Tunturibacter gelidoferens: one gene and its partner. The main gene of each other region encodes a partner of the protein of the gene in region 2 in a complex. Links are inferred from orthologs where the notes say so. Each region holds a gene or a part of one and is shown on either strand. Other genes may lie near its edges.

Region 1 (7,075 bases), 2.7 Mb from region 2 along the record:
GGTATCTTTCTTGTTCAAAGCAGCCGCACCAATCGCGCCGTAGAACACAGGAGTCGCTGCGTCTTTGACCTTGGCGAAGTCTGCGTCGCTCATATCTGCCGGTTTGGTAGTGACCGCCAGCCCCTTCTGCGCAAACTCGGCCGCCTTGTCCAGCGCCGCCTGCTTTGCGGTCGGGTCAGTCGCCTGATCTCCCTGCTGTTTCCGGAAGTAAACCTCAAAGGTCAGGGCGCGCAGATTGTTCGGGTCTACCTGCAACAGCCGATCCGCTGCATCCAAGGTCTTAGCTGGATCAAATGCAGCATACGCCAGCATCAGCTGCTCCAGCACGGATGCTTTCACCGGGGACTGCGGATAGGCCGTCAGATAAGCTTCAATTGCGGATGCTTTGGTCTGGGGCGTGGTCTGGCTTATCGCATCATTATAGGCTTTATATTCAGCAGGCGACAGCTGTACTCCGCCGCTCGCGGCCTGCGCGTTGGAACCAAGATTGACCTGGGTTTGTGCCACAAGGGGTCCCGCAGCACTTGCCATGCTAGCGACCGCCAGGAGAGACGCAACGACTACCTTCTTCATTCCACACTCCTCAATAAATCTTTCTTTCAAATGTGTCACCGATGCTTCCGGGGCCACTTGGATATAAGACGAAACAGAAACCGATCATAATGCCTCAGTGGTTGTCCTCGCCGTGCCTAACCCTTCGGCCAGACGGTTGAAGTGTTCGTAGCAATCCGGGATGATGATGCGGATTATAGAAACGCCGTTGCTCAAAACGCAAGCTGACCCAACCTTTAGCAGCAATAAAAGTGTTATACACGAACAATCGCGTCCGGGGACTTCATAGCGAACAAGCAGCCCCAAAACAGAGACCCCGACCAACTCGCGTCGGTCAGGTGTCTTGTTCTACCGAAGTAAGCTACTTATGCGCTGCTGACTAAGATGAGCATCTGTCGAATGCTCGTGCGCTTGAGTGGAGTGTTGGTGCGCCGTGACCGCGTGCTCATGGGCGGCCTCATGATTGCCATTGACGTGGTGCTAGGCGGCCGCATGGTGCTCTCTTTCGGCTGCATCGCTGGCTGATTAAAATCTCATGCAATGTCCCACATTACGATCCCATCAACTTGGTGAAATCCAGGGAATACAAACTCACTATGACAATCCTGAGACGAATCTTGCTCAAGCCACCCATTTATTGCGTTTCAGTCCAATTATCCACAATATGTAGTGTTGTACCCGTTGATTCCATGCCGAACCGGAGCTAGAGTTGAATCAGTCTTATTCGACTGGGGAAAGTTTCTCAAGACTCATCGGTCCTCCCCATAGAGGTGCACTTGCTCAAGCTCAAAAAAGTCCAGATACTCGGCTTCAAATCCTTCTGTGATCGCACCGAAGTTCAGCTTTCCGGCGAGGGCATCGCCGCCATCGTCGGCCCCAACGGGTGCGGGAAATCCAACATATCCGACGCCATCACCTGGGTCTTGGGCGAACAGTCCGCCAAAAGCCTCCGCGGTATCAAGATGGAGGACGTCATCTTCGCCGGCACCCGAGAACGCAAGCCCACCGGCATGGCCGAGGTCTCGCTGACCCTCGTCGACCCCGAGGTCTACGATGGAGCCAGCCTCCAGGACGACCCCGAAATCATCATCGATGAAAACCTTCCCACCGACTGGGACGAGACCACCTTGCGCCAGCAGCGCTCCGAAGAAACCGAAGAAGCCGTCGCCGAGGCCCAACCCGGCACTGTCATCGAGGGCGAGGCCAAGGGCCTACAAATCCTTCCACCTCCAACCGAGACAGACGCGGCAGCCGAACTTGCCAATCCCAACAATGTCGTCCTCAAGATTCGTCGCCGAAAGTTCGGCCGCGCCCCCGTCCGCGCCGGCGAACTCACCATCACCCGCCGCCTCTTCCGCTCCGGCGACAGCGAATATCTGCTTAACGGCAAGATCTGCCGCCTACGAGACATTCAGGACATTTTTATGGGCACAGGCCTTGGTGGTGAATCTTACGCCATCATCGGCCAGGAGCGCATCGGTCAGCTCCTCTCCGCCAAGCCTCACGACCGCCGATCCATCATCGAAGAAGCCGCAGGCATCACTCGCTTCAAGACAAAAAAACGCCTCGCCGAGTTGCGTCTAGAATCAGCCCGCCAGAATCTTGCCCGCGTAAACGACATCTTCGACGAGGTCACCCGTCAGATGACCACGCTGAAGCGCCAGGCCGCCAAGGCTGAACGCTATGGCGCGCTCCGCGATGAACTCCGCACTCGCCTTCGCGTCGTCCTCGCCAGCCGCATGTCGCAGTTAGATATCGAGCAGGCCGCCACCACCGAGAAGATCACAGCGCTCGCTGCCCAGATCGACGCTCAGGCCACCACCGTTGAAGCGATGGACGCCGAACACACTGAAGGCGTCAATTCCGGCTACGGTCTCGATCAGCAGATCCGCGAAGCCGGAGCTCAGGCGAACCAGTCTGCCGTCGAACTCGAGCGCATCTCTGCCCGCTCGGCCTCGAACGCCGACCGCATCGCCGAACTCACCAACCGCATCGCAACTGGCGCCGACGATCTCGCTCAGGCCCGCGAACAGCTTGCCAGCCTCGCCGGCGAACTTGAAGAGCATCGCAACTTCCTCAACAGCGCCACGGTCGAGTCCGCCGAATCACGAGAGGCCGCCCAGAGCCATCAGGCGCAGGCGCAGGAGGCCGTCCGCAGCGTCGCGGCAGCCGAGCAGCAGGCTGAACAAAACCGCCGCTCCACCATGCAACTCGTCCAACGCATCGCCCAGACTCGCAACGAAGAGGCTCAGGCAGCAGCAGCTCTTGCTGGTCTCGACCGTGAAGCTGAACGGCTCCTCTCCGAGTCGGAGATCGCCAGACAGGAACTCGAAACTTTGGGTCTGCAGCGTGGGCAGGTCAAGATGTCGTTCGAGTCGGTGACCGAGCGCCTTAAGCGTCTCGAGGCCGAGATCGCCGAACTTCGCCACCAGGTAGAAGCCCGCCGCAACGAGGAGTCTCAGTCCAAACGCCGCGGCGACCAGTTGCGAGGCGAGGTAGCATCCCTCGCCGGCCGCCGCACCTCCCTCGAAGCGCTGATTCGCGAACACAGCTACTCCACCGATACCGTTCGAAATCTCTTCAAGACTGACGCCTATAAGCAGAATGCCGATGGCATGGCGGCTGTTGGCACTCTCGCCGACTTTCTCGAAGTAGACGGCAAGTACGAAAATGTCGTCGACGAATTCCTCCGCGACGAGCTCAACTACGTCGTGGTCAAATCCTGGGACGCCGCGAACGCAGGAATGCATCTCCTGCAGACCGACGTCACAGGCCGCGCCACCTTCCTCGTACACCCCAACGACTCCCAGGCTAACTTCGCCTTTGCCGATGGCATGCCAAGCATCGCCCAGACCAACATCGAAGGGATCGAAGGCGTCGTCCCCCTCAAAGAGTGCGTCCGTGTTCTCGACGGCTTCGGCAAATCCCTCGAGGTTATTCTGCCCAAACTCCGTGAGGGTTTCGTCGCTCCAGACTCCTACACTGCCCGCTCGCTCGCCCTCTCAAACCCCCAGGCATTCTTCCTCTCCCCCACCGGTGAGACCTTCCACAACGTCACGGTCACCAGCGGACGCCCCCGCACGCAAGGGCCCCTCGCTCTCAAACGCGAACTCGCAGAGGTGCAGCAGAAGTTGGAAAAAGTCGAGCGCGATCTGGCTCAGACAGACCGAAACACCATCGAACTGCAGCACCAGATGGCCGCTCTCAATGCGACGATCGAAGGCAAAACCCACGAACGCCGCGACGCCGAGCGCGAGTCCGCAAACTCCGGAGCAGCTCTCCGGCAAATGGAGTCGGAGGTCGCTCGCATTGAGCGCCGCCTGCAGGACTGGGCTCTCACCAACGAACGCAATCGGGAAGCACGCAATCAGAAAGCGGACCTGATCGCGCGTCGTCAGCAGGAGGCGGAAGCCTTCGAGAACGAGCGCAGCACCTTGGAAGCCAGCCTGGCCGCCCTTCAAGAGCAACTCGAAGAGCTCCGCGCCCGACGCGAAGATCTTCAACAGGGCGCAGCAGCCGCCTCCGCCGCGCTCGCCGGATTAGAAGAGCGTCGCCGCAACGCAGCCGCAAACTTCGAGCAAACGACGCGCCTATATAACGGTCAAAACCAGCGTATCCAGCAACTCGACCAGCAAATCTCCTCTGCCGGCGCAGAGAGACTCCGCCGCGAAGAAGAGACCGCCGCTCTCGCGGTCCAGCACACCGAACTCTCAGACGTTCGCGCCTATGCCGTAGCTCAAGGCGCACGCCTCACGGAAGAGGCCCACGCTTTGCGCGTCTCTATGGCCGACCTCGACGTTCGTCTCCGCACCCTTCGCCACGAGACCGAAGCCCTCCGCGAGCAGCGTGCAGCTCTAACTGCCCGCGCCGCAAAGCTCACCTCCGACATTGAGCACATCGACGCCACCTGCCTCAACGATCTTGGCGCCGAAGCCATCACGCTCCGCGAAGACCAGACCATCACCCGGATCGAAGGCGACGACCTCCACACCCAGGAGGAAGAATCCCGTGCCCTCAAGCAAAAACTTGAAGCCATGGGTCCGGTCAACATGATGGCCCTCGACGAGTACAACGAAACAGTCACCCGTCACAGCTTCCTCGAAACGCAACGCAAAGATCTGCTCGATTCCATCGAGAACACACAAGCTTCCATCAAGGAGATTGACGACGTCTCCCGTCTCAAGTTCGATGAGGCCTTCAAGGTCATCAACGAAAACTTCTCCGTCACCTTCACCAAGCTCTTCGGTGGCGGTCAGGCCCTCATGAAACTCACCGATGCCGAAAATTCCAACGAGAGCGGCATCGACATCATTGCCTCCCCCCCAGGGAAGAAGCTTCAAAACATCCTCCTGCTCTCCGGAGGAGAAAAAGCGCTCACCGCTCTTTCCCTCCTCGTTGGAATCTTCCAGTTCCAACCCGCCCCCTTCTGCATCCTCGACGAAGTCGACGCACCGCTGGACGAAACTAATGTAGGCCGCTTCGCAAAACTCATCCACGAAATGAGCGCAAATACACAATTCGTCGTCATCACCCATAGCAAACGCACCATGTCCCAAGCGGACATCATCTACGGAGTCACCATGCAGGAGCCGGGCGTCTCTAAGATCGTCAGCGTCAATCTTAATCGCCGCGACTCCGCCGACAATCGTCGCGCCGTGGCATGATATCCCAAGCCTTTGCGCAGCTGGAGCGATTCACCACTCGCTCCAGCTTTTTTTCCAGCGTCGCTGAATTGTCTGTCTTATCGCCCCGGTAGATTGCCACTGACCAAAACAGAATCAATGAGCCTTTCTACACGCACCCACGAAAGCAGCTAATCTAAAAACGGCATGAATATACCGCTCACAACTGCCGTTCTTATTTTGTTGTCAGGAGCAATGCTTCTGGCGCGGATCTTTTGGGACAGTATCCACTCTCGTCTGAAGTTCAGCCTCATCTCAGCATCCCTAGCCTTGGTATTGATTCAAGTGTTCTTCGCTGCTTCCAAATGGGGAACGACCTCCGACAGATTGAACGTCTTTATTAACTGGCTGGCCGTCGCAGCATACGAACTCCTGGTTCTCCTCTTCACGCGACTATCTCCAAGATGGTTGACGTATTTCAGCGCGACGATTTTATTAATCCCCGTGTTTGGAGCGAGTATTATGCTCCCACTTGCCGAACTCTTCGACCCTTCTTCCTACAAGACTGTACCCATCGGCGGTAACCTCTTCTATGAAGTCAAACCATGGGGTAACCCCGGCAGTGGCAATAAAGGGGCCGATCTCATCGTCTCCTATCATCCCCCAATCGCCCCATTTCTCCGCCATAAAGTCCGGGTCATTCCTTTTAATGATCGCGAATGTAACTCAAATGCCGCCATCGCTATACCTTTTCCTGCAACGAAAACCGTTCTCGGCCGCTGCCCGCGTTGGCCGTCCGAGTCCGAGGGAACTGTCGACAAGTTATTCCCACTGTCCTAGCCTGTTACTGTCTGTTTCAGTCTGATCGCAAAACCCAAAAGGTGGTACCGTCGACCCAATGCCAGCAGCCTTACTACAGACCAATCTTGGATCACTTCCCCTTACCGCCCGCGGCAAGGTTCGTGACATTTACGCCATCTCCCCCGACCAGCTCCTTTTCGTAGCCAGTGACCGCATTTCTGCTTTCGATCATGTCCTCGGCAGTGGCATTCCGTTCAAGGGGAGGATTCTGACCCGGTTGTCGCTTTTCTGGTTTGATCTCCTCAAGCCGATCGTCCCAAACCATCTGCTCACCGCCGACTCCACACAATTTCCCCCAGAACTCCAGCCGTTCCTTGACCAGCTGGAAGGTCGCAGTATGCTCGTCAAGCTAGCAAGGATGTTTCCCGTCGAATGTGTCGTCCGCGGCTATCTTTCCGGATCCGGCTGGAAGGACTATCAGCAAACCGGTTCGATCTGCGGCATCAAACTACCAGTCGGTCTTCGAGAGTCAGATCGTCTGCCTGAGCCAATCTTCACCCCGGCGGCAAAAATTCACTCTGGCGGCCACGACGAAAATATCTCCTACGAAATGGTCGAGAAGACGATCGGCGCTACCAATGCCAATGCGCTGCGCACACTCACGCTCAAAATCTATGAGAAAGCAACCGAGCATGCAGCCAGTAAAGGACTAATCCTAGCCGACACCAAGTTTGAATTCGGTCTCACCACCGACGAATCGGGAAATGAGCAGATCATTCTTGCCGACGAGGTACTAACCCCCGACTCCTCGCGATATTGGCCAGCGGATTCCTATAACCCTGGCGGTCCTCAACCTTCTTTCGACAAACAATACGTCCGCGACTATCTCGAATCGATCCACTGGAACAAGCAAGCTCCCGCACCCGCGTTACCGCGTGAGGTGGTCGTCCGCACCAGCGAGAAATATCTCGAGGCCTATCGCTTGCTCACTGGCCGTACAAACCTTTAGGCGCATGAACCTCTTCGACTGGTTCTTGATCGCAATTCTGGCCTACTCCACCATCGTCGCCTTCCTGCGCGGCATTATCCTCGAGCTTTTC
Region 2 (5,440 bases):
TTCTTGAAGATCTTCTGGTCGCCGTCGCTGACCTTGGGACCGTACTTCGGCATCAGGCGGAGCGTCTCGCTGGTGAGATACATCTGGTTGCGAACGTTGGACTGCATACCTGAAGGCACGGCACCGAGAGACTTGTACTGGGTGGCTTCATTGCGGATGTCGCCCACCATCTCCTGCAAGGCAAGCATGGTGTGCGGGCTGAACTTATGGGTGCTGACGAAGGATTCGAGTTCGGGAGCACTGTCGGCGACTGTCGTGTTGGGATCAACGTAGTTGCCGATTGCTCCGATCACCTGTTGGGATACGGCTGCGAAGGTCTGAACCTGGTTGACGCCCACGGTGTGGTTGAGGGCGTAAGCCGTAGGCACCGTGCCGACGAGGATCAGCATGATGAGACCCATGCCCTTCTGGCCATCGTTCGAGCCGTGGGCAAAGCTGACGCCGGTGCAGGTGAGCACCAGCAGAGCGCGGATATAAAACGGCGGTGGCTCGGCACCCTTGGGCGCTTCGTAGAGACGTGGATCCTTCAGAACAGCCTTCAACAAGAGGAAGACCAGAGCCGCGCAGCCGAAGCCAACCAAGGGCGAGATGAGCAGCGCCTTGAAGACTTTGGTGACCTGCTCCCAGTCGACGCCGCTGACGCCGCTGGTGCCGTGCATCAACTGGTTCGCAACACCGACGCCGATGATCGAACCGATCATGGTGTGAGAGCTCGATGCTGGAAGACCCTTCCACCAGGTGGCGAGGTTCCAGAGGATGGCCGCGATCAGAAGCGCGAAGACCATCGCAAAACCGGAGCCTTTGCTCACCTTCAGGATCAGCTCGACGGGCAACAACGAGATGATGGCGAAGGCAACGGCACCCGAACTGGTCAGCACGCCGATGAAGTTCCAGAGGCCGGACCAGACCACCGCTACGTGCGGTTCGAGCGCGTGGGTGTAGATGACGGTCGCGACCGCATTGGCTGTGTCGTGGAAGCCGTTAACGAACTCAAAGCCGAGCGCGATGAACAACGCCAGACCCAGCAGGATATACGGGAAGGCTGAGCCTTCATGGACAGGTAGAAGATCGGAGTAGAGACGGTTGGCAATGTAGCCTAGACCGCCGATCAGAAGGACGCCAAAGATAATGGCGCCGATCTTTCCTGGCGACGATTTTCCCATCTTCTGGTCAAGTAATGAGCCGGTGGGTTGGATTACAGGAGTGGCCATAATGGTTTCGCCTAGGATTCAAGATGAGTGCGTGAGGCTGACGATAGGCTCGGTTTGCGAATGCAGTGTTACAGAGACGTGAAACATAAGTTCTTTTGACCCGTTCAACGTTAAGACCCCTGTTGGGGCGAGCGGTCGAGGGATGGGTAATGGCTCACTGTTTGCAAGAGTTTGCAGTGCCGGGACTTTTGGTCGATTGGCAACTAGTCCTTCCCGGACGGCGGGCCCTAACTGCCGGGGCTTGTAACGGAAGCGCTGCGATTAGCACCATTCCCTCGAAACGGCGGTAGACCGCCTTTTAGGATTCCGCGGAGCTACAACTATCGTTCGTCACCGCAGTCAAAAATCAGTACTATAATTCAACTTTTCGAGGGTCATTCCCATGAAACGTCCTGCACACTGGCTCAGCGCCTCGGCCGCTCTCCTCGCAGTCACCCTTTTTGTGTGTCCAAAACCGGCAGCTGCCGACTCCTACACGATCTTCGATCTGGGCGATGACAATGGCCGGGGTATCTATGGCCTGGACACCGCCGGTGCTGTGGTGGTCTTCCAGGACAACTCGTGCGGTCTTGGGAGCTTTACCTGTTACGTGACCTATGTCGACGGCGTGGCGGGAGCCCCTAGCGCCACGCCTCCGGACCTTGTTTATGACGACGGGACTCCGTGCAGTTCCACCCCGGTGGGCTTCAACGCTTCAAAAAAGGTCTGCAATCACGGCCTCGTTGGATTGGGAACCTTGTACAACCCTAATGGCGACATGAACGGGACTTACATCGGGTCGGGAGATAACTTCCAGTTCCTTCACGGCGGTTCGGCCGACCAGGTCTTTCTCAACTCGGTCGGTGACTTCGCCTGGACCGATGGGCAGAGTGAACAGATCTTCGAAGCTGTCGATACTTCCATATCGCCGATTCCCGAGCCGGGCAGCCTGTTGCTGGTGGGGACAGGTCTGCTATGGTTCACCGCCGCTGTTCGCCGCAGAGCGAATCGTTAGGTGGGAGTGCGCCCTGCGCGGGCGGTGGTCACTTCGTGACTTGTATACCCCTTCGGTTGGCGCTCCCGTTGGTCGTGAGCCATCTTTCTTTCCGACCAACGGGAGGACCTGCGGCGTTCGTTCCACCAGGACCGGTACACACGTCACGAAGTGACCGCCGCCCGCGCAGGGCGCCCGTCCGGCAGGACGGATAGCGTTAACGCCAGTCGTCGCGGGCCTGAGCCTGATCGGTAAAGACCTGGTCGAAGTTCTCAGTCTTCTTGATGAGAATGTCGCCCTGAGGGTCCGGCTGGTGAAGTAACACCGCCTGCAGACGCACCAGTTCCAACATCGCCAGGAACATGCAGATGAGCGCACGTTCGGTGTGCGTGTTGTGGAGCAGGCGCTTCAGACTGACAGGCTTGTCTTCCATCAACAGACGGCGTTTGACGTAGTCGATCATCTGGGCGACGGTGACGGATTCCTCGTCGACGTTGAGGATGGGGCGTTCGCGAAGACGGATGAGGATGTCTTGAAAGACGCGAACCAGGTCGACGGTGTCGGCGGCAATCTCGCGGTCCTCATCGAGCGTGGGGGCGCCCGCTTCGCCGATGTCGCGGCGGAAGTTTCTCAGGCCGGAGTTGGTCCAGGTGGCCTCTTCAATCTGCTGTTTCTGTAAGAGCATCTGCGCAGCGGCTTTGAAGCGTTCGTGCTCGAGGAGACGCTCGACCAGCTCGCGGCGTGGGTCTTCGGGGTCGCCGCTGAGAACGTCCGAAGGATCGCGGGGAAGCAGCGTCTTCGATTTGATGTGGATCAGCAGCGAGGCCATGTAGATGAACTCGCCTGCCGCGTCTACGTCGACCTGCTTGAGGTGATGCGTGTACTCGAGGAACTGGCTGGTGATCCGGGCGATGGGAATGTCGTAGATGTCGATGTTCTGCTTGCGAATCAGGTCGAGGAGAAGATCGAGCGGGCCGTCGTAGACCTGCCCTACCGTGACGGAGAAGGGCGACTGCGACGCTTCTTCCTTCTCCCTGTCCTTATCTTTGGCGATACGCTTCGGATCGGGTGGTGGGGGCGGGACAGGCGGATGCTGAAGCGCGAAGGGCTCGCCGACCTCGGAAGCCGCTGGATCGATCACCTCAGGCGAGGCGACGGTTATCGCCGAATCGGCCGCAGCTTCTGAGCGTGAGTCTTCGGAGACTACTTCAGCCGACGGGGCGACGGTCTGCTCTTCGGGCTTTGCCTCTTCGGCGGCGGTTTGGGGAGGTAGGGTTTCGTCTGGCATGGTTGTTATTCGAGGCCGATGGCCTGGCGGACGTGCTGGAGCGTCTGGATGGCGCGGTGGCGGGCGCGAGCAGAGCCGTCCCATAGGATGGCGTCGACCTGGCCGGGGTCAGCTTCGAGGGCGCGGCGGCGCTCCTGGATCGGAGCGATCTCGCGGACGATCGCATCGGCGACCCAGCCTTTGCACTCGATGCAGCCGATGCCTGCAGTGGTGCAGCCTTCGCGAACCTTCTGCTGGGTCTCCTCAGTGGAGAAGACTTTGTGCAGATCGAAGACGGGGCAGATGTCTGGATTGCCGGGGTCGGTACGGCGGATGCGCGCCGGGTCGGTGACCATGGTCTTCAGCTTGGCGCGAAGGTCCGCCTCAGGCTCAGAGAGCATCAGGGTGTTGCCGTAGCTCTTGGACATCTTGCGGCCGTCAAGACCGGGGAGTTTGGGGGACGGAGTGAGGAGAACCTTGGGCTCGGGCAGGATGCCGGTTACGACGGCATTAGCGGAGAGCTCTGCGGTGAGAATCTCCTTGTCGGAGTGGTCTTCGCGGGCCTTCTCGATGGCGGGCGTTGGCTGCGAGCAGTAGAGGGCGTTGAAGCGGCGAGCGACCTCGCGGGTCAGCTCGACGTGCGCAACTTGATCCTGTCCGACGGGGACGTAGTCAGGTTGGTAGAGGAGGATGTCGGCGGCCTGCAGGAGGGGGTAGCCGAGGAAGCCATAGGTGTTCAGGTCCTTCTCGCGGAGCTGCTCCTGTTGGTCCTTGTAGGTGGGGACGCGCTCGAGCCAGGGTAGCGGCGTGAACATGCTGAAGAGGGTGAACAGCTCGGCGTGCTGGGGAACGTGCGACTGGATAAAGACGGTGCAGACCTCGGGATCGAGACCGGCGGCCAGAAAATCCAGGGCTACGTCCCGGATGCTCTGGCGGAGGGCTGTGGGGTCCGCGTAGTCGGTGGTGAGGGCGTGGAGGTCTGCGATGAAGAAGTAGCAATCGTACTGCCGCTGGAGCTGGACCCAGTTGTAGAGCGCGCCCATGTAGTTGCCGAGGTGAAGACGGCCGGTGGGTCGCATGCCGCTCAGGACGCGGGGACGTGAAGACGTCAGGGAGTCGTTGGTATTTTTAGTCATTGCGATCAAGAGCTAAGGGTAAATGATTCGGGCCGACAATGGCGGAGCGCCCTCTGGCAGGGGCAACCTTGTTCCGCAAAAGAGCAGGCAGCGAAAAATAGTTGAGATTCGTGGCGTATTTTTCAGATTCGGGAAACAGCCGTCAAAGCACCACGTTTACCACGCATCCCACCACGATTACACCAGCAAAAAACCACGCTCAACCATCGGCTTTTTCCAAAACACCCTACAAAAATGCCCGGAAACCAAAGAAACCCCTCCTTGTAGCGGCCCCATATTTTTCCCAGAGATCCGCTCTACAAAGTGAAAAGAATGTGGTTGAAGGTGTTCAGCAGCGGTGTGAAGAAGACGCTGAAGATGAAGCTTCCGCCCACCAGAAAGAGGATCATTAGGCCGAACATGCCGATGCGGTCGTAGACCTGGAGGACTTTGTAGGGAAGGAAGTGCCGCAGAACGTGGCTGCCATCGAGCGGTGGGATGGGAATCAAGTTGAAGACGAAGAGCAAAAGGTTGATCAGGATGACGAAGTAGAGAAAGAGCGCGATGGGAAAGAGCGCTGGCAGATTGTCGGTGGCGATGCCGGGGATATGTGAGGCGAGCGCCATCGCAGTGCCGATCGCAAGAACACCGCCGGGGACAACGTGTTTGATGAGAACGAGCAAGATGAGCGCGACAGTGGCTGAAAGCAGGTTGCTGGCAGGGCCCGCGAGAGTTACGAGGATGTCGTCGCGCCTGTAGTTCTTGAAGTTGCGGGCGGTAACGGGGGTCGGCTTCGCCCAGCCTATGAGGGGCCAATGATAGACCAGAGCCAGCAACGGCATCAGGACCGAGCCGAACGGGTCGAGATGCTTGA

The links. Proteins that work in one complex are often made in the same cells at the same time.
Region 1: the proteins of RBB81_RS02150 (region 2) and smc are in contact, whole or in part, in a crystal structure (PDB 3ZGX), measured with the Bacillus subtilis proteins. The link is inferred for Tunturibacter gelidoferens from one-to-one orthologs.

What each region holds. Positions count from the first base shown.
Region 1 is NZ_CP132938.1:3,036,055-3,043,129, reverse strand. Bases 1,011-5,416 are described here. They hold smc (chromosome segregation protein SMC), read left to right. Parts: upstream 1,011-1,328; coding sequence 1,329-5,216; downstream 5,217-5,416. Other genes in these bases: RBB81_RS13515 (hypothetical protein), read left to right, coding at 5,382-5,416. Outside these bases: RBB81_RS13525 (hypothetical protein), read right to left, coding at 1-507; more of RBB81_RS13515, read left to right, coding at 5,417-6,014; RBB81_RS13510 (phosphoribosylaminoimidazolesuccinocarboxamide synthase), read left to right, coding at 6,073-6,984; RBB81_RS13505 (CvpA family protein), read left to right, coding at 6,989-7,075. UniProt on the Bacillus subtilis protein: Required for chromosome condensation and partitioning.
Region 2 is NZ_CP132938.1:382,565-388,004, forward strand. What follows is about bases 1,438-4,208. They hold RBB81_RS02150 (segregation and condensation protein A), read right to left. Parts: upstream 3,473-4,208; coding sequence 2,402-3,472; downstream 1,438-2,401. Other genes in these bases: RBB81_RS02145 (PEP-CTERM sorting domain-containing protein), read left to right, coding at 1,594-2,205; trpS (tryptophan--tRNA ligase), read right to left, coding at 3,478-4,208. In the rest of the region: RBB81_RS02140 (inorganic phosphate transporter), read right to left, coding at 1-1,211; more of trpS, read right to left, coding at 4,209-4,587; RBB81_RS02160 (site-2 protease family protein), read right to left, coding at 4,884-5,440. UniProt on the Bacillus subtilis protein: Participates in chromosomal partition during cell division. May act via the formation of a condensin-like complex containing Smc and ScpB that pull DNA away from mid-cell into both cell halves.